DNA from 3 places in the Micromonospora sp. NPDC049900 genome. Region 3 is predicted to be linked to each of the others. Evidence: predicted binding sites of a transcription regulator. Region 3 holds the regulator's gene; each other region holds the start of a gene.
What was found. The regulator HrcA, encoded in region 3, represses chaperone genes, less so after heat shock. The targets are predictions, from matches to a motif close to GGTTNGCACNCTCNNNNNGAGNGTGCNAACC.

Region 1 (7,820 bases), on a different contig from region 3:
AACGGCACCGGACGCACCAGGTGTGGCGCCAACCGGGTGGCCAGCAGGCCCCGCTCGGTGAGCGCCTCGTGCACCAGGTTGAACTCCAACTGCTCCAGGTAGCGCAGGCCGCCGTGGATCAGCTTGCTGGATCGGCTGGACGTACCGGCCGCGAAGTCGCGGGCCTCGACCAGGGCCACCTTCAGCCCCCGGGAGGCCGCGTCGACGGCCGCGCCGGCTCCGGTCACACCACCGCCGATGACGAGTACGTCGAAGCGCTCGGCACGCAGCCGACGCAGGTCGTCGGCCCGGCGGGCGGGCGAGAGCTGGCCGGCAACGGATCGCAAGACGTGGGGATCGCGCACCCGTCCACGGTAGCCGCAGCGATCACCTGGTGGCATACGACGGCCGTCGGGGACGGCCGGTGGAGCCCGGACCGTAGGGTGTGCGGATGCGTGACGATCACTTGACGTCCGGTGACGCCGGCAGTCCCTGGGCCGTTGTCGCGGCGGTGCTGGTCGGCGGCGCCACGGTCACCATCACCCTGCTGACACAGGCCGGTGGCTGGTTGGTCGACCAGGTGCTGCTGCTCAGCGGGCTGGACCGGTTCGTGCCGCTCTGGCCTCTGGCCGGTCTGTTCACCGTGCTCCTCGTCGGTGCCGCCACGCTGCCGCTGGCCCTGGTCCCCCGCTCGGCCGCGATCCGGGCCGCCGGCCGTGCCTGGCTGGCCGGGACGCTCGCGATGGTCGTACTCGGGCTGCTGCGGACGATCCCGCCGGTGCACCACGAGGCGTACCTCGCCGCACTGGCCGTGACCGCCGCGCTGCTGGCGCTGCTCGCGCACCGGCTCTCCCCCCGCCTGGCCCCCGCTCCCCACCCCGCCCGCCCCGAGCCCGACCGGGCCGCCCCACCGGCTCCCCGGCCGACCGTGGTGACCCTGCTCGGCATCGCGGGCGGGCTGGTCCTGCTGATGCCCTGGGTCCGGTTCGGGGCGCTCGGCGGGCTGCTGGAGACGCTGCTGGCCGGGCTGGCCGCCGCCGCCGTGGGAGTGCTGGCCGGTGAGTTGCTGGACGCCCGTTTCTGGGGCCACCACGAGGTCGGCGAGCCACCCCGACCGGCCCGGCTGGTGCTGCTCGGCGGTCTCGTCGCCGGTGTGGTGCTGCTGCTGGTCGGTGCCGGTACCGGCCAGTCGGGCGCCCAGTTGCCGCTGCTGCTGACCCTGCCACCGGCCGGCTTCGCGCTGGCCGCGCTGCGGGCCCTGGCCCGGCGTACCGACCCGGGACGCGGTCGCCTCCCCACCGCGACGCTGGTCGGGCTGGGTGTGTTCGGTCCGCTGGCCTTCACCGACCCGGAGGAGGTCACCCTGCTCCTGTCGGGCAGCCGGGACATCCCGTTCTGGGTGGCCGTCACCACGGGTGCCGGGCTCCTGATCGCGCTGCTGCTGTCGACCGCGTACGCGCTGACGCTGGCCCGGCCCTCGGCGCGCCCGCCACGTCGGGCCACGGCCTGGGCGACCGCCGTGGTGATGCTGCTGACGGTCGGCGTCGGAGGTGTCGTCGCCGGCCAGCCCGGGCTGCACGGCGAACGGTTGTTCGTGGTGCTGCGGGAGCAGGCCGACCTGACCGGCCTGCCGGCCGGGACGGGCCGGGCGGGCCGGGACGCCCGCGCCGAGGAGGTCTACCGTCGGCTGGTCGACACCGCCGAGCGGACCCAGGCCGACCTGCGCCGCGACCTGCGCCGACTGCGGCTCGACCACACCGCCTACTACCTGGTCAACGCGATCGAGGTGGACGGCGGGCCGGTGACGCGGGCCTGGCTGTCCACCCGGCCCGAAGTGGCGAGGGTCCTGGTCAGCCAGCGGCTGCGCCCACTGCCGGTGCCGGACGGTACGACGCGCGGCGACGCCCCCGCGCCGACCGGGCCGCCCTGGAACATCACCATGATCGGCGCGGACCGGGTCTGGTCCGAGCTGGGGGTGACCGGTGCCGGGGTGACCGTGGGCAGTTCGGACTCCGGGGTGGACGCCGGGCACCCGGCGCTGACCCCGGGCTTCCGGGGCGGCGACGACTCGTGGTTCGACCCGTGGAACGACACCCGTACGCCGACCGACCGCAGCGGGCACGGCACCCACACGGCGGGCAGCGCCGTCGGGCGGGACGGCATCGGCGTGGCACCGGGAGCGCAGTGGGTGGGCTGCGTCAACCTCGACCGCAACCTGGGCAACCCCGCCGCGTACCTGGACTGTCTCCAGTTCATGCTGGCGCCCTTCCCGCCGGGCGGCGACCCGTTCGCGCAGGGACGCCCGGCCCGGGCACCGGAGATCCTGACCAACTCGTGGGGCTGCCCGTCGATCGAGGGTTGCGCCCCCCGGACACTGCTGCCGGCCGTCGACGCCCTGGAGGCCGCCGGGATCCTCGTGGTGGCCGCCGCCGGCAACACCGGCCCGTTCTGTCGATCCATCCAGGACCCGCCGGCCCCCTACCCGGACGTGCTGACGGTCGGCGCGGTGGACGAGCGGCGACGCGTCACCGACTTCTCGTCCCGGGGACCCACCCCGTCGGGAGTGCACAAACCGGACCTGGTGGCGCCGGGCGAGGACATCCTCTCCGCGATGCCCGGAGGTGGCTACGCCGCGCTCGCCGGCACGTCGATGGCGACCCCGCAGGTGGCCGGCGTGGTGGCGTTGATGTGGTCGGCCAACCCGGACCTCGTCGGCGACCTGGACCGAACCCGACGCATCCTGCGCGAGACGGCCACCCCGATCGACGTCCCGAGCGGCACCGGCACCTGCGGCGGTACGGCGAACGTGGCCGGCGCCGGGCTGGTCGACGCGTACGCCGCCGTCGAGGCCGCCCGGGGCTGACGTCCGATCGGGTCTGACACCGGACCGGATGTGATCTAGGGTCGGCAGCCATGGACGGGACCACCATCGCCGAGTTGAGCGTCGAGCGGGCCGCCGAGGTGGTGGAGGTCTGCCGCCGGGCGCTCGACCTGCCGGAGGACGCGGCCGAGGCGGAGCCGCTCGTGGCGACGCTCTGGCACCGGGCCGCCGCCGACCGGCCGGTGCGGGTGTTCGGCGCGTACCGGGGTGAAGACCTGGTCGGGGTCCTGATCGGCTCGCTCTCCGGCGAGGCCGGGCACGTGGACCTGCTGGCGGTGGACCCCGAGGTCCGTCGTCAGGGCGTGGCCCGGGCCCTGCTCGGGCACGCCGAGCGGGTGCTGGCCGAGGCGGGCGCGGCCGAGATGGTGCTCGCCGGGAACCCGCCCCACTACGGCTGGCCCGGCGTCGACGTCCGCTACACCCCGGCGATCTGTCTCGCCCTCGCGCTCGGCTACCGCCAGGACCGTACCGCCTGGAACATGACCGCCGACCTGTCGTCCGACTCGTCACCGGCGCTGCGCTCCACCGAAGCGGCCGAGGCCCGGTTGGCCGGGCAGGGCGTGACGGTACGCCGGGCCGAGCCGGCCGACCTGCCGACGCTCGCCGCGTTCGCGCAGACGACCTTCGGCGGGGCGTGGGACGCCGAACTGGCCGGTTCGGTGGGCCGCCCCGACGCCGGCTGCCACCTGGCCGAGCGCGACGGTGCACTGCTCGGCTTCGCCGCGTACGGGTCGTCCCGGCCGAGTTGGTTCGGGCCGATGGGCACCGCGCCCGCCGCCGAGGGGTCGGGCATCGGCGGTGTCCTGCTCCGCCGCTGCCTACGGGACCAGCGGGCGGCCGGTGTCGAGTTCGCCCAGATCGGCTGGGTCGGGCCGGTGCCCTTCTACTCGCGCAGTGCCGGGGCCCGGATCGAGCGGGTCTTCTTCCTGTACCGCAGGGCGCTCACCGGTCGGAACGAGTCAACCGGCGCATAGCCGCCGATAGCACCGTTCCCCCACCCCGGTCATCGACGCCCCCTACGGTTTTGCGTAGAGGAGGCAGCCATGACCACGGATGACGAACAGACCCGGGACACCCTGGCGGTGCCCCTGGTCGCGGTTCCCGAACTCCCGGCCCAACTGCCGATCGACCGGCTGGACTACGGCGACGCCGAGCAGTTGGCGGAGATGTTCGGGGCCGCCGAGCCCCCCGAGGAGCCGCTCATCCTGGTCGACGAACCGGCACCGCACCACGGGCCGTACGAGCGGGCGCGGCACCAGCGCGACGAACGGCCACTGCCGACATAGGGAAGGGGCGGACCGCTGACGCGGTCCGCCCCTTCCGGCGTTGGAGCTGGACTCAGAAGTCCATGTCCCCGCCACCCGGACCAGCCGGGGCGGCCGGGGTCTTCTCCGGCTTGTCCGCCACGACGGCCTCGGTGGTGAGGAACAGCGCGGCGATCGACGAGGCGTTCTGCAGCGCCGACCGGGTCACCTTGGCCGGGTCGATGATGCCCGCGGCCAGCAGGTCGACGTACTCACCGGACGCGGCGTTGAGGCCGTGACCGGCGTCGAGGTTGCGGACGCGCTCGACGACGACGCCACCCTCCAGGCCGGCGTTGACGGCGATCTGCCGCAGCGGGGCGTCCAGCGCGATCTTCACGATCTGCGCGCCGGTCGCCTCGTCGCCGGCCAGGTCCAGCTTGTCGAAGGCGGTCTTGCCGGCCTGCACCAGCGCGACGCCACCACCCGGGACGATGCCCTCCTCGACGGCGGCCTTCGCGTTGCGGACGGCGTCCTCGATGCGGTGCTTGCGCTCCTTGAGCTCGACCTCGGTGGCCGCGCCGACCTTGATCACCGCAACACCGCCGGCCAGCTTGGCCAGACGCTCCTGCAGCTTCTCCCGGTCGTAGTCGGAGTCGCTCTTGTCGATCTCGGCCCGGATCTGGTTGACCCGGCCCTGGATCTGCTCGGCGTCACCGGCACCGTCGACGATCGTGGTCTCGTCCTTGGTCACCACGACCTTGCGGGCGCGGCCCAGCATGTCGAGACCGGCGGCGTCCAGCTTGAGGCCGACCTCCTCGCTGATGACCTGGCCACCGGTGAGGATGGCGATGTCGGTCAGCATGGCCTTGCGGCGGTCACCGAAGCCCGGCGCCTTGACGGCGACCGACTTGAAGGTGCCCCGGACCTTGTTGACCACCAGGGTGGCCAGGGCCTCGCCCTCCAGGTCCTCGGCGATGATCAGCAGCGGCTTGCCGCCCTGCATGACCTTCTCCAGGATCGGGAGCAGGTCCTTGACCGACGAGATCTTGCTGTTGGCGATCAGGATGTACGGGTCGTCGAAGACGGCCTCCATACGCTCCGGGTCGGTCATGAAGTAGGCCGAGATGTAGCCCTTGTCGAAGCGCATACCCTCGGTGAGCTCCAGCTCCAGCCCGAAGGTGTTGCTCTCCTCGACGGTGATGACGCCTTCCTTGCCGACCTTGTCCATCGCCTCGGCGATGATCTCGCCGACGCTGGTGTCACCAGCGGAGATGGAGGCGGTGGAGGCGATCTGCTCCTTGGTCTCGACGTCCTTGGCGAGCTTCAGCAGCTCCTCCGAGACGCTGGCCACGGCCGACTCGATGCCCCGCTTCAGGGCCATCGGGTTGGCGCCGGCGGCCACGTTGCGCAGACCCTCGCGAACGAGAGCCTGGGCCAGGACGGTCGCCGTCGTGGTGCCGTCACCGGCCACGTCGTCGGTCTTCTTGGCGACCTCCTTGACCAGCTCGGCGCCGATCTTCTCGTACGGGTCCTCGAGCTCGATCTCCTTGGCGATGCTCACACCATCGTTGGTGATGGTGGGGGCACCCCACTTCTTCTCGAGCACGACGTTGCGGCCCTTGGGGCCGAGGGTCACCTTCACGGCGTCGGCGAGCTGGTTCATGCCCCGCTCGAGGCCGCGGCGAGCCTCTTCGTCGAACGCGATCATCTTGGCCATACGGCGTTGTCCTCCTGGACACTCACGGACCAGCCGGGGTGTGCCCCGGACGGGCCGTCTGGTGTACGCACCTTGGGACGTCGCCACCTGGCGACGGCGACGTCTCCTCGGCCGGGCCGGATAGCCCGCGACGACCGGCCACTGCCCCGCCCGGGGTGGTCCCCCGAGTGCGACGGTGGCCCCACCGTCCCGACCAACTGGCACTCACGCCATGCGAGTGCCAATGACTTGTTTAGCACTCTGCCCTGCCGAGTGCAAGCACGACCGCCGCGATCAGCCGAGTTCGTGCGCCAGTTGGGCGTCGTTCACCGGCCCCTCGTGTGCCCGCTGCTCGGCGTACGTGACGACCAGCCCGACCAACTGGGCGAGGTGGGCCGGCAGGGTCAGCAGCGCCGCCATCACCGTCACCAGGACCGTGCCGACCGTCACCGTCCGGGTGTCCATCGGGCCGGTGCCGATGAGCAACAGCCCCACCTGCTCGATCCCGGCCGCCACCAGCGACACGGCGATCACCGCGCCGATCACCAGCGCCAACCGGCCGAGCAGCAGACCCAGCCGCTGCCGCAGCATCTGGTGCGAACGGCCGATCGGGTTGTCCCGCTCGAAGAGATAGACCGGGCCGACCATGGCCAGCGCGAAGACCGCGTAGATGCCGGGCAGGAAACAGAGGCAGAGACCGAACAGCACGATCATGCCGACCAGCAGTGTCCAGCCCCACAGCCCGAGCGCCCGCCGGAGCCCGTAGCGCAGGGCGGTGCCGAGGTCGACCGGCGCACCGGCCGCCTGCCGGGCGATCACCCAGGTACCGGCCGCCCACCCCACGCACTGCGCCAGGCTGGCGACCAGACCGGCCCCGAACAGGCTGCCCACCCAGATGACGGCGTCGGCCCAGAACCCGGCGGGCAGCGCCTCACTGTCGCGGGCGAGCTGCTCCTCCCAGCGCGCGGAGGGATCGACCACCAGCCCGAGCACCGCCACCACCACCGCCGGCAACACCTGGGTGACCAGCACGATCGGCAGCAGCACCGGCCAGCCCCGGCGGAGCGCGCCGACGCTGCGCGCGTACCAGCCGCCCACTCCGGCACCGGGCGGATTCACCAGCGGGCTGGCCGGGTCGAGGCCGTACCCCGGCTGCGGATACCCACCATGGGCCGAGGCCGGATACGGCTGGCCCGGATAGGGCTGACCGGGATAGGGCTGGCCCGGGTACGGCTGATCGGGGTAGGGCTGGCCGGGGTAGGACTGGCCCGGATGGGGCGTCGGTGCGCCCGGCTGGCCGGACACGTCGGCGTGCCGATCAGGCCCGGTCACGGACGAGCCGGGCCCGGTCACGGACGAGCCGGGCCCGGTCACGGACGAGTCGGGCCCGGTCACGGACGACTCAGGCTCGTTCGCGCGTGAGTCGGACCCGTCCGTCGACGGGGTCGGCTCGTTCGCAGGCGAGGGCCGGCCCGGCTCGTCGGAGGACGAGGACGGACCCGCCGGGGGCGGCTGGTCGGACATGGACGCTCCTCAGCGATGGCTGGATCGGCACATGATCTTCCCTGGTCGGCCCCGGCGCCGCAGCCCTGCACCGGCCACGATCCCATAACCCCGCCAGACGATCAGTCGGCGAGGCGGACGGGGTCGGTGCTCAGATGGCGCGGACCCGCTCTGCCTGGGGGCCCTTCTGGCCCTGGCCGATCTCGAACTCCACCCGCTGGCCGTCGTCCAGCGCCTTGTAACCGTCCATCTCGATCGCGGAGAAGTGGACGAAGACGTCCTGCCCGCCGTCGACGGCGATGAAGCCGTAGCCCTTTTCGGCGTTGAACCACTTCACGGTGCCCTGTGCCACGGTGTTGTCCTCACTCTGCGCGGCGTACCACAACTCCGGGCACCGGCACGCCGAGCACCCGGAGACCACCGGTTTCAGCGATCCGCGACGACCCCGAAAACGGTGACCGAAATCGCACGGTACACGAGGCGTGACGACCGCGCACGACCACAAATCGGGCGTATT
Region 2 (7,820 bases), on a different contig from region 3:
AGGCTGGAGACGTGCTGACGCAGCGACTTGACGGTGCGTACGGAGAGCCCGGCCAGGGTCTCCGCGGCCATCTGCTCCATCGTCGGTTCGTCCAGGACGATGCCGCTGCGCTTCTCGCGCCCGAGGAACATGTTCTGCACGATGTCGAGGTTGTCGCAGAGCGCGAGGTCCTGGTAGACGACCTCGATGCCGAGCGAGGCGGCGTCCCGGGGGCTGTTGATGTGCACCGGGCGGCCGTCGAAGACGAACTCCCCGGAGTCGGTGGGGTAGATGCCGCTGATGCACTTGACCAGGGTCGACTTGCCGGCGCCGTTGTCGCCGACGAGCGCGGTCACCTCGCCCGGGTAGGCGGCGAAGGCGACGTCGCGCAGGACCTGGACGGGACCGAAGCTCTTGTCGATCCCGCGTAGCTCCAGCAGTGGGGTCGCGGACACGGGGTTCTCCTTAGGCACGGAGGGAGATCGGGGCCCGTCCAGCGGCGTCGCGCCGCCCGGCACGGGGTTGCCGTGCCGGGCGGCGACGCCTAGGCGGGTGGGTCAGCTGATGCCCGCTTCGGTGCAGAGCTTGGCGAAGTCGGCGGTGCAGACCTCTTCCTTGGTCACGTAGCCGTCGGCGATGACGTCCTTGACGTTCTCCTTGAAGATCGCCTTCGGGGTGAGCAGGACGCTGGCCACGTCCCGACCGCTCTCCGGGTCCTTGACCGTCTGGCCGGTCTCCTTGCGCTCGCCCTTGGCCAGCGCGATGGCCAGCTCGGCGGCGGCGTCCGCCTCCTGCTTGACCGCCTTGTAGACGGTCATGCACTGGTCACCGGCGAGGATGTTCTGCAGACCCTGCGGGTCGGCGTCCTGGCCGGTCACCGGGACCTTGCCGTTGAGGTTGTTCTTCTTGAGCACCGAGATGGCGGCGTTGCCCAGGCCGTCGTTCGCGCTCAGCACGCCGTCGATCTTGCCGCCGGCCTTGGTGAGCTGCTGCTCGAAGATGGTGGCGGCCTGCGCGTTGTCCCAGTCCGGCACCGAGTCGTCGGCGGCCTGGGTGTACTCGCCCGAGTCGAACTTCGGCTTGAGGATCGAGTCGTACCCGTTCTTGAACAGGGTCGCGTTGTTGTCGGTCGGCGAGCCGTTCAGGTACGCGATCGCCGGCTTCTCCACCTTGGCGTCGGTGAGGCACTTGACGAGGCCCTCGCCCTGGAGCTTGCCGACCGCCTCGTTGTCGAAGCTGACGTAGTACTCCGCCGAGCCACCGAGGGTGAGGCGGTCGTAGTCGATCGTGGCGACGCCCTGCGACTTGGCCTTGTCGAGCACGGCCTTGCCGGTGCCGGAGTCCAGGTTGACGATCATCAGCGCGGTGACGCCGCTGGTGATCATCTGGTCGGCGATGGTCTGGAAGGCGTTCTTGTCACCCTGGGCGTTCTGGATGTCGTACTGAACGTTGGCGGCTTTGAACGCCTCCTCCAGGAACTTACGGTCCGCGCTCTCCCACCGGACCGAGGACTTGCTGTCCGGCAGGATCACCCCGATCTTCGGGGTCTTGTCGGAACCGGCCTGGTCGCCGCCGGAGTCGTCGCCGCAGGCCGTCAGGGAGCCGAGGGTCAGGAGACCCACGGCGCCGACGGCGAGGAAGCCCTTGCGCATCTGCAGGGTCCTTTCGAGGGTGGGGGAAGGTATCGGTGTTTGTTTTGTTGTGTCCGGCAACGTATTGCGCCCCACCCGTCAGCACAAGAGCGCGATGGCGATGAGTTTGTTGTCGGCAGTAACAATTCAGCAACGCCGAGGACACCCGCCCGGTACGCGGCCGGACCGCGACGGGTGAGTGCGCAGGTGGGGTGTTGTCAGCCGGTGGTCAGCGCGGCGGTGCGGGCCTCGGTCAGCGTCACGAGATCCGTGGGCGCCAACTCCACCTGGAGACCCCGGCGACCGGCCGACACGTACACGGTCGGATGGGCCAGGGCGGAGCCGTCGACCACCGTGGGGAGCCGCCTGCGTTGGCCGAGCGGGCTGATGCCGCCCCGCACGTACCCGGTGGCGCGCTCGGCCACCGCGCGGTCGGCCAGCGCCGCCCGCTTGCCACCCACGGCGGCGGCGAGGGCCTTGAGATCCAACTCGCCGGTGACCGGCACCACCGCCACGGTCAGCGCGCCGTCGACCTCGGTGACCAGCGTCTTGAAGACCCGCTCCGGCGCGACCGCGAGCGCTGCGGCGACCAGCGCGCCGTAGTTGGCGGCGTCCGGCGAGACGTCGTACGGATGGGTGCGGTGCGTGATCCTCCGCTTCGCCAGCAGCGCGATCGCCGGCGTCCCCCGTCCCGCCATGCCCGTCAACCTAGTCCGCCGACCGTCCGGCAGGCCAGCGGCGGGTCCGGTGTGGCCGCAGGCGGGCGGTGCTGGCCGTGCGGTGATCCGGCGGGTCAGGTCACCGGCTGGCAGACCAGCACCGTCGGGGCGTCGGCGACCCGGGTCAGCACCAGGCTGGCCGACTGGTCACCGGCCAGCCGCAGGTCCCGCCGGAGCCGTTCCGGTTCCAGCGCGGAGCCCCGCTTGAGGATCTCGACCCGACCGACCCGACGTTCCCGCAGCAGTGCCCGCAGCCGCTTGAGCGAGAACGCCAGCACGTCCGTCACCTCCAGGCAGCGGGCGTACGGGGTGGGGGTGGCCCGGTCGGCGTAGAGGTAGGCGATGCTCGGGTCGGCCAGCGAGGCGTCCAGGTCTTCGGCCAACTCGGCGACCAGGTGCGCCCGCACCACCGCCGAGTCCGGGTCGTAGACGAACCTGCGTACCGGCCCGACCGGCGCCTGCGCCGTCCCCTGTCCGATGAGCTGATGCACGCGCGGCCCGTCGCCGAGATGTAAGGAGGGGACCCCTGCTATGCACGAGGCGTTAGTAGGGGGCCCTTCCTTACAAAGGGTCGCGCGGCGGGGGTGTTCGGCGAGCGGGCCACACCAGAGGGCCGCCTCCACCAGGTCGCCGTCGACGCCGACCCACTCGGCCTCGGCACCGGCCGGGATCAGCGCGTGGTCGATCCCCGGTGCCACCTTGACCACCGTGCGCGGCACCCGTTCGGCGAGCCCGACGACGAAGTCCCAGGGCGGCGAGTACGCGTTCGGGTCGAAGATCCGGCGACCGGTGCCGGCCCGGCGGCGGGCCGGATCGCAGAAGACCGCGTCGACCCGGGTCACGTCGACGGTGGTCGCGTCGGCGCACTCCACCGAGACGAGGTCGGCCACCCCGGCGGCGTGCGCGTTCGCCTCGGCGAGCGCGGCGGTGAGCGGGTCGGCCTCCACGGCGTACACCCGGATGCCGGCGCGCGCGGCGGCCAGCGCGTCCGCGCCCAAACCGCAGCCCAGGTCCGCCAGGGTGCCCACCCCGGCGGCCCGCAGTCGTCGGGCCCGACGGTCCGCGACGATCCGTCGGGTGGCCTGCTCCAGGCCGGGCCGGGTGAAGAACATGCCGCTTGCCTCCGGCCCGAACTTGCCGGTGGCGCGGCGGCGCAACTCCGCCTGGGTCAGTGCCGTGGCCGCCAGTCCGGGCGGCACCCCGGCCGCGCGGAGCGTGGCCGCCGCGTGCAGCGGGTCACCGCCGGCGACCCGCCCCGCCGCGTCGAGCGCCGCCGACCCCTCGTCGGTACGCAACACGGCGAACTGCTCCACATCCACCCGCCCATTGTTCCGACCCGCCCCCGACACCGGCCCGCCCGCCCCCGCCGCGGCGCTGTCCGGTTCATGATCATGCTCGATCCGTGTTCGAGTGGTCTCGCAGTCGCCTGGATGCCACTCGAACCTGGATCGAGCGTGACCTTGACGGCGTTCGCGGCATCCCGCCCACCGTCGATCACGCAGCAGCCCGCCCATCGCCCCGTCGATGCGGCGGCTCGCACCGTCGCTCCGCCGATCATGGACTCATGGCTCACGCAAATGCCCATATCGCGGCGTTTCGTCGACCACAACTCCATGATCGACGAGGCGACGGGCGACGGGCGACGGGCGACGGGGCAGCGGGGTGGCGGGAAGGCGGGGCCGGCGACGGGGTGCATCGCGGCTGGTGGAGCGCCGATTACGGCAGCGTGTGGTGTGGGTGGTGACGAAGGCGTGCCGGGCGGCCGGGGTGAAGGTGGGCGTCGGGCAAGAGTGCGGAAAGAGTGGCGACACGAGGTGGTGGGTTGGCACTCTCCTTGACGGAGTGCTAGCCGAGGAATAACCTGCGATTAGCACTCTCACCCTGAGGGTGCCAACGTCCGGGCCCTGGTGCCCGGGGGTTGAACGCCAGGCGGACCGGCACCCGCGACGACGGCCCCGCCCGGTGGCATGTGGCAATTGACGCCGGTCGGCATGCCGACCGGTAACGAAACCAAGTACCCCAGGAGGGTATGCCCGTGACTACCGCGACCAAGGTTGCGATCAAGCCGCTCGAGGACCGCATCGTGGTCCAGGCGAACGAGGCCGAGACCACCACCGCCTCGGGCATCGTGATCCCCGACACCGCCAAGGAGAAGCCGCAGGAGGGCACCGTCCTCGCTGTCGGCCCGGGCCGGATCGACGACAAGGGCAACCGCGTGCCGATCGACGTCTCCGTCGGCGACACCGTCCTCTACTCGAAGTACGGCGGCACCGAGGTCAAGTACGCCGGCGAGGAGTACCTGGTGCTCTCCGCCCGCGACGTCCTCGCGGTCATCGAGAAGTAACCAACCGATCAGTGACGTTGCCCCGGTCCGGCTCGCCGGGCCGGGGCAACCTCGCGTCGAAGGGACATTCATGGCGAAGATCCTGAGCTTCTCGGACGACGCCCGGCACCTGCTGGAGCACGGTGTCAACGCGCTCGCGGACGCGGTCAAGGTCACCCTCGGGCCGCGCGGGCGCAACGTCGTCCTGGACAAGAAATTCGGTGCGCCGACGATCACCAACGATGGTGTGACCATCGCCAAGGAGATCGAGCTCACCAACCCGTACGAGAACCTCGGCGCGCAGTTGGTCAAGGAGGTGGCGACCAAGACCAACGACGTCGCCGGCGACGGGACCACCACCGCGACCGTGCTGGCCCAGGCCATGGTCCGCGAGGGTCTGCGCAACGTCACCGCGGGTACCAACCCGGCCGGTCTCAAGCGGGGCATCGACGCGGCCTCCGCGAAGGTCTCCGAGGCGCTGCTCGGCAAGGCCGTCGAGGTCTCCGACAAGAAGGCCGTGGCGCACGTGGCGACGGTCTCCGCGCAGGACTCCACCATCGGTGAGCTGATCGCCGAGGCGATGGAGCGGGTCGGCCGCGACGGTGTGATCACCGTCGAGGAGGGCTCCGCCCTGCACACCGAGCTGGACGTGACCGAGGGTCTCCAGTTCGACAAGGGCTTCATCTCGCCGAACTTCGTCACCGACGTGGAGTCGCAGGAGTCCGTCCTGGAGGACGCGTACATCCTGATCACCACGCAGAAGATCTCGGCGATCGAGGAGCTGCTGCCGCTGCTGGAGAAGGTCCTCCAGAACAACAAGCCGCTGCTGATCATCGCCGAGGACGTCGAGGGTCAGGCCCTGTCCACCCTGGTGGTCAACGCGATCCGCAAGACCCTCAAGGTCTGCGCGGTCAAGGCGCCCGGCTTCGGCGACCGCCGCAAGGCGATGCTCCAGGACATGGCGGTCCTGACCGGTGCCGAGCTGGTCGCGCCCGAGCTGGGCTACAAGCTCGACCAGGTCGGCCTGGAGGTGCTGGGCACCGCCCGGCGCATCGTGGTCGACAAGGAGAACACCACGATCGTCGACGGTGGCGGGCAGGCCACCGAGGTCACCGACCGGGTCGCGCAGATCCGCAAGGAGATCGAGGCCTCGGACTCCGAGTGGGACCGGGAGAAGCTCGCCGAGCGGCTGGCCAAGCTCTCCGGCGGCATCGCGGTGGTCAAGGTCGGCGCGGCCACCGAGGTCGAGATGAAGGAGCGCAAGCACCGCATTGAGGACGCCATCGCCGCGACCAAGGCAGCGGTCGAGGAGGGTACGGTCCCCGGTGGCGGTGCCGCCCTGGCCCAGATCCTGCCGGTGCTCGACGACGACCTGGGCTTCACCGGTGACGAGAAGGTCGGCGTCTCGATCGTGCGCAAGGCGCTCGTCGAGCCGCTGCGGTGGATCGCCCAGAACGCCGGCCACGACGGGTACGTGGTGGTGCAGAGGGTCGTCGCCGCCGAGTGGGGCACCGGCCTGGACGCCGCCACCGACGAGTACGTCGACCTGGCCAAGGCCGGCATCATCGACCCGGTCAAGGTGACCCGTAACGCCGTCACCAACGCCGCGTCGATCGCCGGTCTGCTGCTCACCACCGAGAGCCTCGTGGTGGAGAAGCCGAAGGAGCCGGAGCCCGCCGCGGGCGGTCACGGTCACGGCCACGGTCACGGCCACCAGCACGGCCCGGGTTTCTGACCCGAAGAGATCCGGACGCGGGGCGCATCGTCGACGACGGTGCGCCCCGCGCGTTCCGGCCCGGTCACGCCGCGTCGAGGTGACTACCGGTCGGGCGTACGGTCGGAAACACTGGACCGGTGAGCAGTACGACACCCCGGTACGCCGCCCTCGCCGGTGTCGCCGCCGCAGCGGCGGCCATCGGTGCCGCCGAAGTGGTGGCGGTGCTGACCGGTCCCCGCTCCGCCCCGCTGGTGGCGGTGGGTGGGCTGGTCGTGGACGCCGCCCCCGAGCCGATGAAGCGGTTCGGCATCGCGGTCTTCGGCACGTACGACAAGATCGCCCTGCTGGTCGGGACGGCGGTGCTGCTGGCCGCCTTCGCCGCCCTGCTGGGCGTGCTGGCCGTACGCCGTCTGGTGGTCGGTCTGGCCGGCATCGCGGCGTTCGCCGCGCTCGGCGCCGGCGCGGCGCTGACCCGGGCCGGTGCGCAGGGCGTGGACGTGCTGCCGTCGCTGGTCGGCGCGCTGGTCGGCGGCGTGACGCTCTGGGCGTTCGTCGCCGGTCCGCTGGAACTCGATCCATGGCCCTGGTCCCCGCCGACCGAACAGCGTCCACCCGGCCCGGACGAAGCCGGACCGCCGCACGCATCCGGCCCGGACGAAGCCGGGCCGCGGCATTCGCCCGTGCCGGACGGGGCGGGGTCGCGGCGGCGTACCGATCCGGAGTCGCGGCGGCGGTTCCTCACCGGCGTCGGCGGGGTGCTCGGGGTGGCGGTCGTCGGCGGTGCGGCCGGGCGGTGGTGGTCCGGTCGACGCGGTGTCGCCGACGCACGGGCGGCGATCACGCTGCCCGCCCCGGTCTCCGCCGCGCCGCCGCTGCCCGCCGGGGTCGACCTGGAGGTGCCGGGCCTGGCGGGCTACGTCACGGAGAACCGACGCTTCTACCGCATCGACACCGCGCTGGTGGTGCCGCAGGTGGATCCCGAGACGTGGCGGCTGCGCATCCACGGTCGGGTGCGCAATCCGGTGACGCTGAGCTTCGCGGACCTGTTGGCCCGACCGATGGTGGAGCGGTACGTCACGCTGGCCTGCGTCTCCAACGAGGTCGGCGGCGACCTGATCGGCAACGCGCGGTGGCTCGGCGTACCGATCCGGGAACTGCTCGACGAGGTGCAGCCGCTCGACGGCGCGGACCAGGTGGTGGGGCGCTCGGTGGACGGCTGGACCTGCGGTACCCCGACGGCGGTGCTGCGGGACGGGCGGGACGCGTTGCTCGCCGTGGGCATGAACGGCGAACCGCTGCCGGTGGCGCACGGCTTTCCCGCCCGGATGGTGGTGCCCGGTCTCTACGGCTACGTGTCGGCGTGCAAGTGGATCACCGAGCTGGAGCTGACCAGCTTCGCCGACTTCGACGCGTACTGGGTGCCTCGGGGCTGGTCGGCCGAGGGGCCGGTG
Region 3 (7,820 bases):
CCAAGCCCCGTACGCCCTGCCGGACGTTCGCCGGGTTCTGGGGCGTGCCGGATCTGATCAAGCGGTTCACCGTGCGCGCGGCGCCCGGGGCGTACCTGCGGGTGCTGCGGGACGGGACGGTGGGCGCCGGCGATGCGGTCGAGGTCGTGCACCGGCCGACGCACGGGGTGACCATCGGTGAGGTGTTCCGGGCGCTGAGCCTGGAGCCCGCGCTGCTGCCCCGGCTGCTGGCCGCCGACGACCTGCCCGAGCCGACCCGCGCCAAGGTGCACCGGCGGCTGCGTACGCGCACCGGCTGAGCGTCGCCCGATGCGCGTCGGGCGGTTGCGCCGCGCGGCCGGGTGGCTGCCGTGTGCGCCGTGGGTGCTGCTGGATGTAAGGAAGGGTCCCCTGCTATGCACGAGGCGTTAGCAGGGGACCCTTCCTTACATCAGGTCAGCGGAGCCAGGGGATGTTGCGGTTGAGCTGGCCGCGCTCCTTGAGCTCCTTGCGCAGCGGGATCTCGTCGTCGATGTAGCCGTCCCAGTTGATGCCCCAGTAGTTCGCGGTGTGGGTGCCCTCACCGCAGAGCTGGCGCTGCACCGGCGTGCGGTTGTTCCACCACTCGCCGTCCTTGTCGATGTGCAGCTCGTCCAGCGGGCGGATCCACCGGTAGGTGTAGCCCACGAAGAGCATCTTGCGGGTGATCGTCGACAGGTTCGTCGACCGCGAGTGCCACTGGCGGCGGTCGAAGATGAACGCGTCACCCGGCTTGGCGGTGATCTCGACGGTCCCCTCCGGGTCCGGGTTGTGCACCGAGGTGTCCGCCGGACGGGGCAGCGAGTTCCACAGGTGGCTGCCCGGGATCACCTTGGTCGCGCCGCGACCGGTCTCCGACAGGTCGGAGAGCACGTAGGCGACCTTCAGCGAGAACATCGGCCGGGGCAGGTTCGGGTCCATCGTCTCCGGGTCGGAGTTCTGCCGGTACCCGTCCTGGTGCCACCCCCAGTACGGCTTCTCCGGCTCCAACGCCGGCGGGGTGACGTCGAGGTGGTTGTGGTGCGAGTAGATGTTCCACCCGGCCAGACCCCACATGTACGGGAAGGCGATCGGGTGGGTGAGCAGCTCACCGAAGAGCTCGTCGCGCTCGAGGAAGCCGAGCAGGTGCAGGGTGCCGTCCTTGGTGGTCTTGCCCTTGGCCTTCTCCTCCTCGTACACCCGGTCGACCGCGGCCTCCAGAGCGGCCCGGTGGTCCTCGGTCAGGACGTTGCGCAGCAGGAGAAAGCCCTGCTCGTGGAACTCCTTGCGATCGACGTCGCTGATCGGTTCGTAGCCGGTCCGGTCGCCGTAGTCGAATGCCACGTCGTACCCCTCCCCAAGAGGTGAAACCAATTTCGGGCACAGGCCGCCGATCGTAACTCTCGCCGACACGCCCCGGGGAGTGCCCCGGGGCCTTCTCCCCGTCATCGCGACCCAGGGCGGCGGATCAATCACGGTTGGTCACGGTCGGGCGCGTCCGACGGGGGATAAGGGCGGATAGCCGGTTTTCGCGGTGACTGCGGGTAAGGAGATCGAGGGCTTTCAGACGTCGGCGTGGACCTCGGCGAAGACCTGCGAGTCGCTGCGGTCCTGCTCCGACAGCCGCTTCCAGGTGCCGCGCTTGGCGGTCCACTCCCGGCCGTCGAAGGTCACCCGCTTCACCCCGTGCTCCTTGGCGTGCGACACCATCCAGTGCGCGTACCGCCAGCCGGCGCGCTCGCCGTCGGCCGACGTGGTCAGCCCGGCGGGGCTCTCCACGAAGTCGCTCAGCCCCCAGTCGAGCGTCAGCCCCTCGGCCAACTTCGCGATCGCCGCCGCGCCGCGCAGCACCGGATCGCCCCCGACCGTGCAGGTGACGGCCGTGGTGGCGTTGCCGAGCAGCGCCCGGGTCAGCACCTCCGACTCGTCGGCCCACTTCTCGTACGCCTCCGGGAAGGCGGAGCGCTGCACCTTCTGGGCGGCGTCGGTGACCCGCATGTCCTCCCAGCCGCGCACCTTCTTCAGCGCCGCGTAGAACTTCCGGGACGCGTACCGGGGGTCGCTGATCTGCTCCGGTGTGCCCCAACCCTGGCTCGGACGCTGCTGGAACAGCCCCACCGAGTCGCGGTCACCGCCGGCCAGGTTGCGCAGCCCGGACTCCTGGTACGCGGTGGCCAGCGCCACCACCACCGCCCGCTCCGGCATCCTGCGCTGGGCGCCGATGGCCGCGATCGTCGCCGCGTTGGCCATCTGCTGCGAGTCCAGCGTCACCTCACCGTCGGCCTGCACCGTGCACGCCCGACTGGCGAACGGCAGCCGCAACTGCTCACCGACCTGCCGCAGGCCGAGGACGATCCCGATCACGGCGATCAGCACGAGGACCACGAAACCCGTCACGACTGCCCGAGCCCGCACCCACACCTCCCGTTATCAAGGTCCGCCAAGCGTACGTCCCGTGTCGACCGGTACGAGCGCTCCGACCGGTTTCCGGTCGCCGACATCCGGTGAGGTTCCCCGCTGCGGCCCGTCCTCACCCGTCGAGTTCGGCGACCCACCGGGGTGAACGCTTCTCCCGGAACGCGGTGACCCCCTCGATGCCGTCACCGGACAGGAAGTAGCCGGTGGACAGCGCGGACAGCTCCGCCAACTCGGCGCGCAGGTCGGTGGCGGCCGGGCGGCGCAGCAACTCCTTCGCCCCGGCCAGCGCCGTCGGGGCACCGCGCACCAGCGAGTCGAGGTAGCGCCGCACCGTGGCGTCCAACTCGTCGCCGGGCACCGCGGTGGTGACCAGGCCGATCTCGGCGGCGCGTCGGCCGTCGAAGGCGTCGCCGGTCAGGTACAGCTCGGCGGCGGCCCGAGGCAGCAGCCGGGGCAGCACCGTCGCCGAGATCACCGCCGGGATCACCCCGATCCGTACCTCGGTGAAGGCGAAGGTGGCCTCCGCCGCGCAGACCGCCAGGTCGGCCGCGGCGATCAGGCCCAGGCCGCCGGCCCGCGCCGGCCCGGCCACCCGGGCCAGCACCGGCTTCGGGCACTCCCGGACCGCCGCGAGCACGTCACCGAGCATCCCGGCGGGGACCGTCCCACTGGCGTACGCCGCCGCCGTCTCCTTCAGGTCCGCCCCGGAACAGAAGACCGGCCCGGTGTGGTCCAGCACGACCACCCGGACCGCGTCGTCGTCGACGGCGGCGGCCACCCCGGCCAGCAGTTCGGTCATCAACGGGCTGGAGAGCGCGTTGCGGTTGTGCGGGCTGTCCAGGGTGAGGGTGGTCACCCCACGGGCCGTGGCGACCCGCACGAACGCGTCGGGAGAGGTCATGTGAGGGCACACTAGTGGCCATGCCCGGCCTCCTTCCAGCAGGCGAACCCGTACCCGCCGACGGGTCGCTGCCCGTCTCCGCCCGCGCCCGAGTCGGGCACCGGGGCTTCGGGGTGTACGTGCACGTGCCGTTCTGCGCCAGCCGCTGCGGCTACTGCGACTTCAACACGTACACCGTCGAGGAACTCGGCGGCGGCGCGAGCCGGGAGGGGTACGCCGACACGGTGCTCGCCGAACTGGCACTCGCCGCGCGGGTGCTGGGCGAGACGCCACCGGGCCGGGTGGAGACCGTCTTCGTCGGCGGCGGCACCCCCACCCTGCTGCCCGCCGACGACCTGGCCCGCATCCTGGACGCGATCGACCGCACCTGGGGGCTGGCCGCCGACGCCGAGGTGACCACCGAGGCCAACCCGGAGTCGGTCGACCCGGTCTCGCTGAAGGAGCTGCGGGCCGCCGGCTACACCCGGATCTCGCTCGGCATGCAGTCGGCCACTCCCGGGGTGCTCGCCGTGCTCGACCGTCGGCACCGCGCCGGCCGTGCGCCGGCCGCCGCACTGGAGGCGCGCGACGCCGGGTTCGAGCACGTCAACCTGGACCTGATCTATGGAACTCCGGGGGAGCGGGCGGAGGACTTCGCCGAGTCGCTGGCCCAGGTCGTGGCGGCGGGCGTCGACCACGTCAGCGCGTACGCCCTGATCGTCGAGGACGGCACCCGGCTGGCCGCGCGGATGCGGCGCGGGGAACTGCCGTACCCGGACGACGACGTCGCCGCGGAGCGTTACCTGGCCGCCGAGGCCGCCCTCGGCGCGGCCGGTTTCTCCTGGTACGAGGTGTCCAACTGGGCGCGGACGCCGGCCGCCCGGTGCCGGCACAACCTGTTGTACTGGACCGGCGGCGACTGGTGGGGCCTCGGCCCGGGTGCGCACAGCCACGTCGGTGGGGTGCGCTGGTGGAACGTCAAGCACCCCCGCGAGTACGCGAGCCGGCTGGCCGCCGGTGAGTCTCCCGGACTGGCCCGGGAGGTGCTCACCGGCGGCGAGGCACACATGGAGGACGTCATGCTCCGGCTGCGGCTCGCGTCCGGGCTGCCGTTGGACGTCCTCGACGACGCCGGTCGGGCGGCCGCCACGCGGGCGGTGGCGCAGGGACTGCTCGCCGCACCCGCCCACGCGGCCGGCCGCGCCGTCCTCACGGTGCGCGGCCGGCTGCTCGCCGACGCCGTGGTGCGGGACCTGCTGCCCTGACCAACCCCTCCGGCGAGGGGTCAGCGCTTCACGAAGGCGTAGGTCATCGGGTAGCGGTAGAGGGCGCCCTCGTTGGCCTTGACCCCGGCGATGATGCCGAAGACCACCGGCACGATCCAGACCAGGAACGGCACGAAGAACAGCAGGCCGCAGGTGATCGCGGTGAGCACCCAACTGAGCAACCCGGCGATCGCCCAGGTGATCTGGAAGTTCACGGCGGCCACCGAGTGCGCCCGGACCACCGGGCTCTGCTGACCCCGGGTCATCATCGCGATCAGTGGCGCGACCCAGCCCAGCAGACCCCCGCCCACGATCACCCCGAGCGGGCCACCGAAGTGGGCGATCAGCGTCCAGGTCTTGTCGTCGTTGTTGGCGTAGCCGCCACCGGGGGGACCGTAGCCGCCCGTCGGGTACCCGACACCGGGCGCGCCACCCGGCGGGTACTCGCCCGGCGGGGGATAGCCACCCGGTGGGGGATAGCCGCCGGGCGGCGGGTAGCCGCCGGACGACGGGTGGTCACCGGGCGGGCCGTAACCGCCGGGCGGCGGGGGCTGGTCGCCGGTGGGCGGCGGATAGCCGCCGGGCGGGGGATAGCCGGGCTGGCCGGAGGAGCCCGACAGTGGAGAAGTGGGGTCGTCGCCGGACCCTGGAGGACGAGGTGGTTCAGTCATGTGGCCACGGTAGGTGCCAGCGGCAACGGACGCACCATAGCGACACCGGGGCGTGTCAACCCGTCGGCCGGTCTCCGCCACGACCGGGGCGACTTGATCATCGCGGGCAGGGGAACACCGACGTAGACTGGCACTCGCTACAGTCGAGTGCCAGAGTGTTCCTCTGGCACTCTGAGCGCTCCGGACTGACCTGCGACAGGAGGTGGGGGATGGGTCTCGACGACCGGAAACTCGCCGTGCTCCGGGCGATCGTCGAGGACTACGTCGCCACCCAGGAGCCGGTCGGCAGCAAGGCACTCGTCGAACGGCACCAACTCGGCGTCTCCCCGGCCACCGTGCGCAACGACATGGCCGTGCTGGAGGAGGAGGGCTACATCCGCCAGCCGCACACCAGTGCCGGGCGGGTGCCCACCGACCGCGGTTACCGACTCTTCGTCGACCGGCTCAGCCGGGTCAAGCCGCTCAGCCCGGCCGAACGGCGGGCGATCGAACGGTTCCTGGTCGGCGCGGTGGACCTCGACGACGTGGTGCACCGCACCGTACGCCTGCTCGCGCAACTCACCCGCCAGGTCGCCGTGGTGCAGTACCCGAGCCTGGCCCGCTCCACCGTCCGGCACCTGGAACTCGTGCCGATCTCCACCACCCGGCTGACGCTGGTGATGATCGCCGACACCGGTCGGGTCGAGCAGCGGCTGGTCGAACTGCCCGCGCCGGTCCCCGCCGACGACGTTCTGGACCTGCGCCGACTGGTCAACGAGAAGCTGGTCGGCATCCGCCTGTCCGACACGCCACCGCTGGTGCAGACACTCATCGACGAGTGCGCGCCGCACCTGCGCGCGGCCATGACCACGCTCTCCACCGTCCTGCTGGAGACCCTCGTCGAACGGCACGAGGAGCGGCTCGCCCTGGCCGGCACCGCCAACCTGGCCCGGGGCGGTCTGCTCGACTTCCAGGGGTCGCTGCGCCCCATCCTCGAAGCGCTTGAGGAGGAGGTGGTGCTGCTCAAGCTCATCGGCGAGGTCGAGCCGAGCACGCTGCGGGTCCGCATCGGCGACGAGAACCAGATCGACAACCTGCGGGCGGCGTCCGTGGTCAGCACCGGATACGGCCCGGGCGCGACCATCGTCGGGGGGATGGGCGTGCTGGGACCGACCCGGATGGACTACCCCGGAACAATCGCCACGGTGAGGGCCGTGGCACGCTACGTGGGCGAGCTGCTGGCCCAGAACTGACCAGTCAGGGCCGACGGCAGGCTGCCGCCACCGACCGGCGTAACGCGAGACGAACACGAGGACACGGAACCCAGTGGCCAGGGACTACTACGGCATTCTCGGCGTGAGCCGAGGCGCCTCCGACGACGAGATCAAGCGCGCCTACCGCAAGCTGGCGCGCCAGTTCCACCCGGACGTGAATCCGGACCCGGAGGCGCAGGAGAAGTTCAAGGACATCAACGCCGCGTACGAGGTGTTGTCCGACGACCGGAAACGGCAGATCGTCGACCTCGGCGGCGATCCGCTCGCCCCGGGCGGCGGCGGTGCCGGTGGACCGGGCGGCCCCGGTGGCGCCGGTCCCTTCGTCGGCTTCCAGGACATCATGGACGCCTTCTTCGGCGGGGCCACCGGCGCCGGGCGCGGCCCGCGACCGCGTACCCGTCCCGGGGCCGACGCGATCCTGCGGCTCGAACTGGACCTGAACGAGACCGCCTTCGGGGTCGAGGCCCCGATCACGGTCGACACCGCGGTCCTCTGCACCACCTGCACCGGGGCCGGCACCGCCGCCGGCACCCACCTGGCCACCTGCGAGGCGTGCGGTGGCCGGGGCGAGGTGCAGTCGGTGCAGCGCACCTTCCTCGGCCAGGTGGTCTCCGCCCGGCCGTGCACGGTCTGCCAGGGCTACGGCACCACCATCCCGCACCCCTGCCCCACCTGCGCCGGTGACGGCCGGGTCCGCACCCGCCGCTCGCTGACCGTGAAGATCCCGGCCGGCGTCGAGGACGGGATGCGGATCCGCCTGGCCCAGCAGGGCGAGGTCGGCCCGGGTGGCGGCACCGCCGGTGACCTCTACGTGGAGATCCACGAACGGCCGCACGACGTCTTCTCCCGCAAGGGCGACGACCTGCACTGCCGGGTCACCGTGCCGATGACCGCCGCCGCCCTCGGCACCCGGCTGACCATCAAGGCGCTGGACAGCGAGGAGCCGGTCGACGTCAAGCCGGGTACCCAGCCGGGCAGCACACTGCGGCTGCGGGCCCGGGGCGTACCGCACCTGCGCGGTGCCGGTCGGGGTGACCTCTACGTCCACCTCGACGTGCGTACCCCGACCAAGCTCGACGCCGACCAGGAGCGGATGCTGCGGGACTTCGCCAAGACCCGGGGAGAGGAGGTCGCCGAGCTGAGCAAGCAGGGCGGCTTCTTCTCCCGGATGCGCGACGCCTTCAATGGTCACGCCTGAGGTGTCCGCGCCGCTCTTCCTGGTCGAGTCGCTGCCCACCGGCGACTCGACGGTGCTCGACGGCCCGGAGGGCCACCACGCGGCCACCGTGCAGCGGCTCCGGGTCGGCGAGGAACTGCTGCTCGCCGACGGTCGGGG

Region 1: the regulator HrcA is predicted to act here: its motif matches at 6,017-6,047, upstream of groL (chaperonin GroEL).
Region 2: the regulator HrcA is predicted to act here: its motif matches at 4,195-4,225, upstream of groES (co-chaperone GroES).

Annotation. Positions count from the first base shown of each region.
Region 1 is NZ_JBITKM010000001.1:256,326-264,145, reverse strand. Features, by position in the region: gene ACIBMZ_RS01190 (glycerol-3-phosphate dehydrogenase/oxidase) at 1-380, opposite strand, end outside; gene ACIBMZ_RS01185 (S8 family serine peptidase) at 431-2,842, shown strand; gene ACIBMZ_RS01180 (GNAT family N-acetyltransferase) at 2,893-3,834, shown strand; gene ACIBMZ_RS01175 (hypothetical protein) at 3,904-4,146, shown strand; gene groL (chaperonin GroEL) at 4,199-5,821, opposite strand; gene ACIBMZ_RS01165 (hypothetical protein) at 6,095-7,132, opposite strand; gene ACIBMZ_RS01160 (cold-shock protein) at 7,455-7,655, opposite strand.
Region 2 is NZ_JBITKM010000001.1:557,623-565,442, forward strand. Features, by position in the region: gene ACIBMZ_RS02645 (ATP-binding cassette domain-containing protein) at 1-434, opposite strand, end outside; gene ACIBMZ_RS02650 (sugar ABC transporter substrate-binding protein) at 537-1,631, opposite strand; gene ybaK (Cys-tRNA(Pro) deacylase) at 1,829-2,308, opposite strand; gene ACIBMZ_RS02660 (methyltransferase domain-containing protein) at 2,404-3,648, opposite strand; gene groES (co-chaperone GroES) at 4,359-4,673, shown strand; gene groL (chaperonin GroEL) at 4,744-6,387, shown strand; gene ACIBMZ_RS02675 (molybdopterin-dependent oxidoreductase) at 6,507-7,820, shown strand, end outside.
Region 3 is NZ_JBITKM010000020.1:30,552-38,371, reverse strand. Features, by position in the region: gene ACIBMZ_RS27710 (MOSC domain-containing protein) at 1-299, shown strand, start outside; gene ACIBMZ_RS27705 (phytanoyl-CoA dioxygenase family protein) at 436-1,341, opposite strand; gene ACIBMZ_RS27700 (hypothetical protein) at 1,561-2,418, opposite strand; gene ACIBMZ_RS27695 (enoyl-CoA hydratase-related protein) at 2,528-3,316, opposite strand; gene hemW (radical SAM family heme chaperone HemW) at 3,337-4,560, shown strand; gene ACIBMZ_RS27685 (DUF4870 domain-containing protein) at 4,581-5,231, opposite strand; gene hrcA (heat-inducible transcriptional repressor HrcA) at 5,441-6,463, shown strand; gene dnaJ (molecular chaperone DnaJ) at 6,537-7,682, shown strand; gene ACIBMZ_RS27670 (16S rRNA (uracil(1498)-N(3))-methyltransferase) at 7,684-7,820, shown strand, end outside.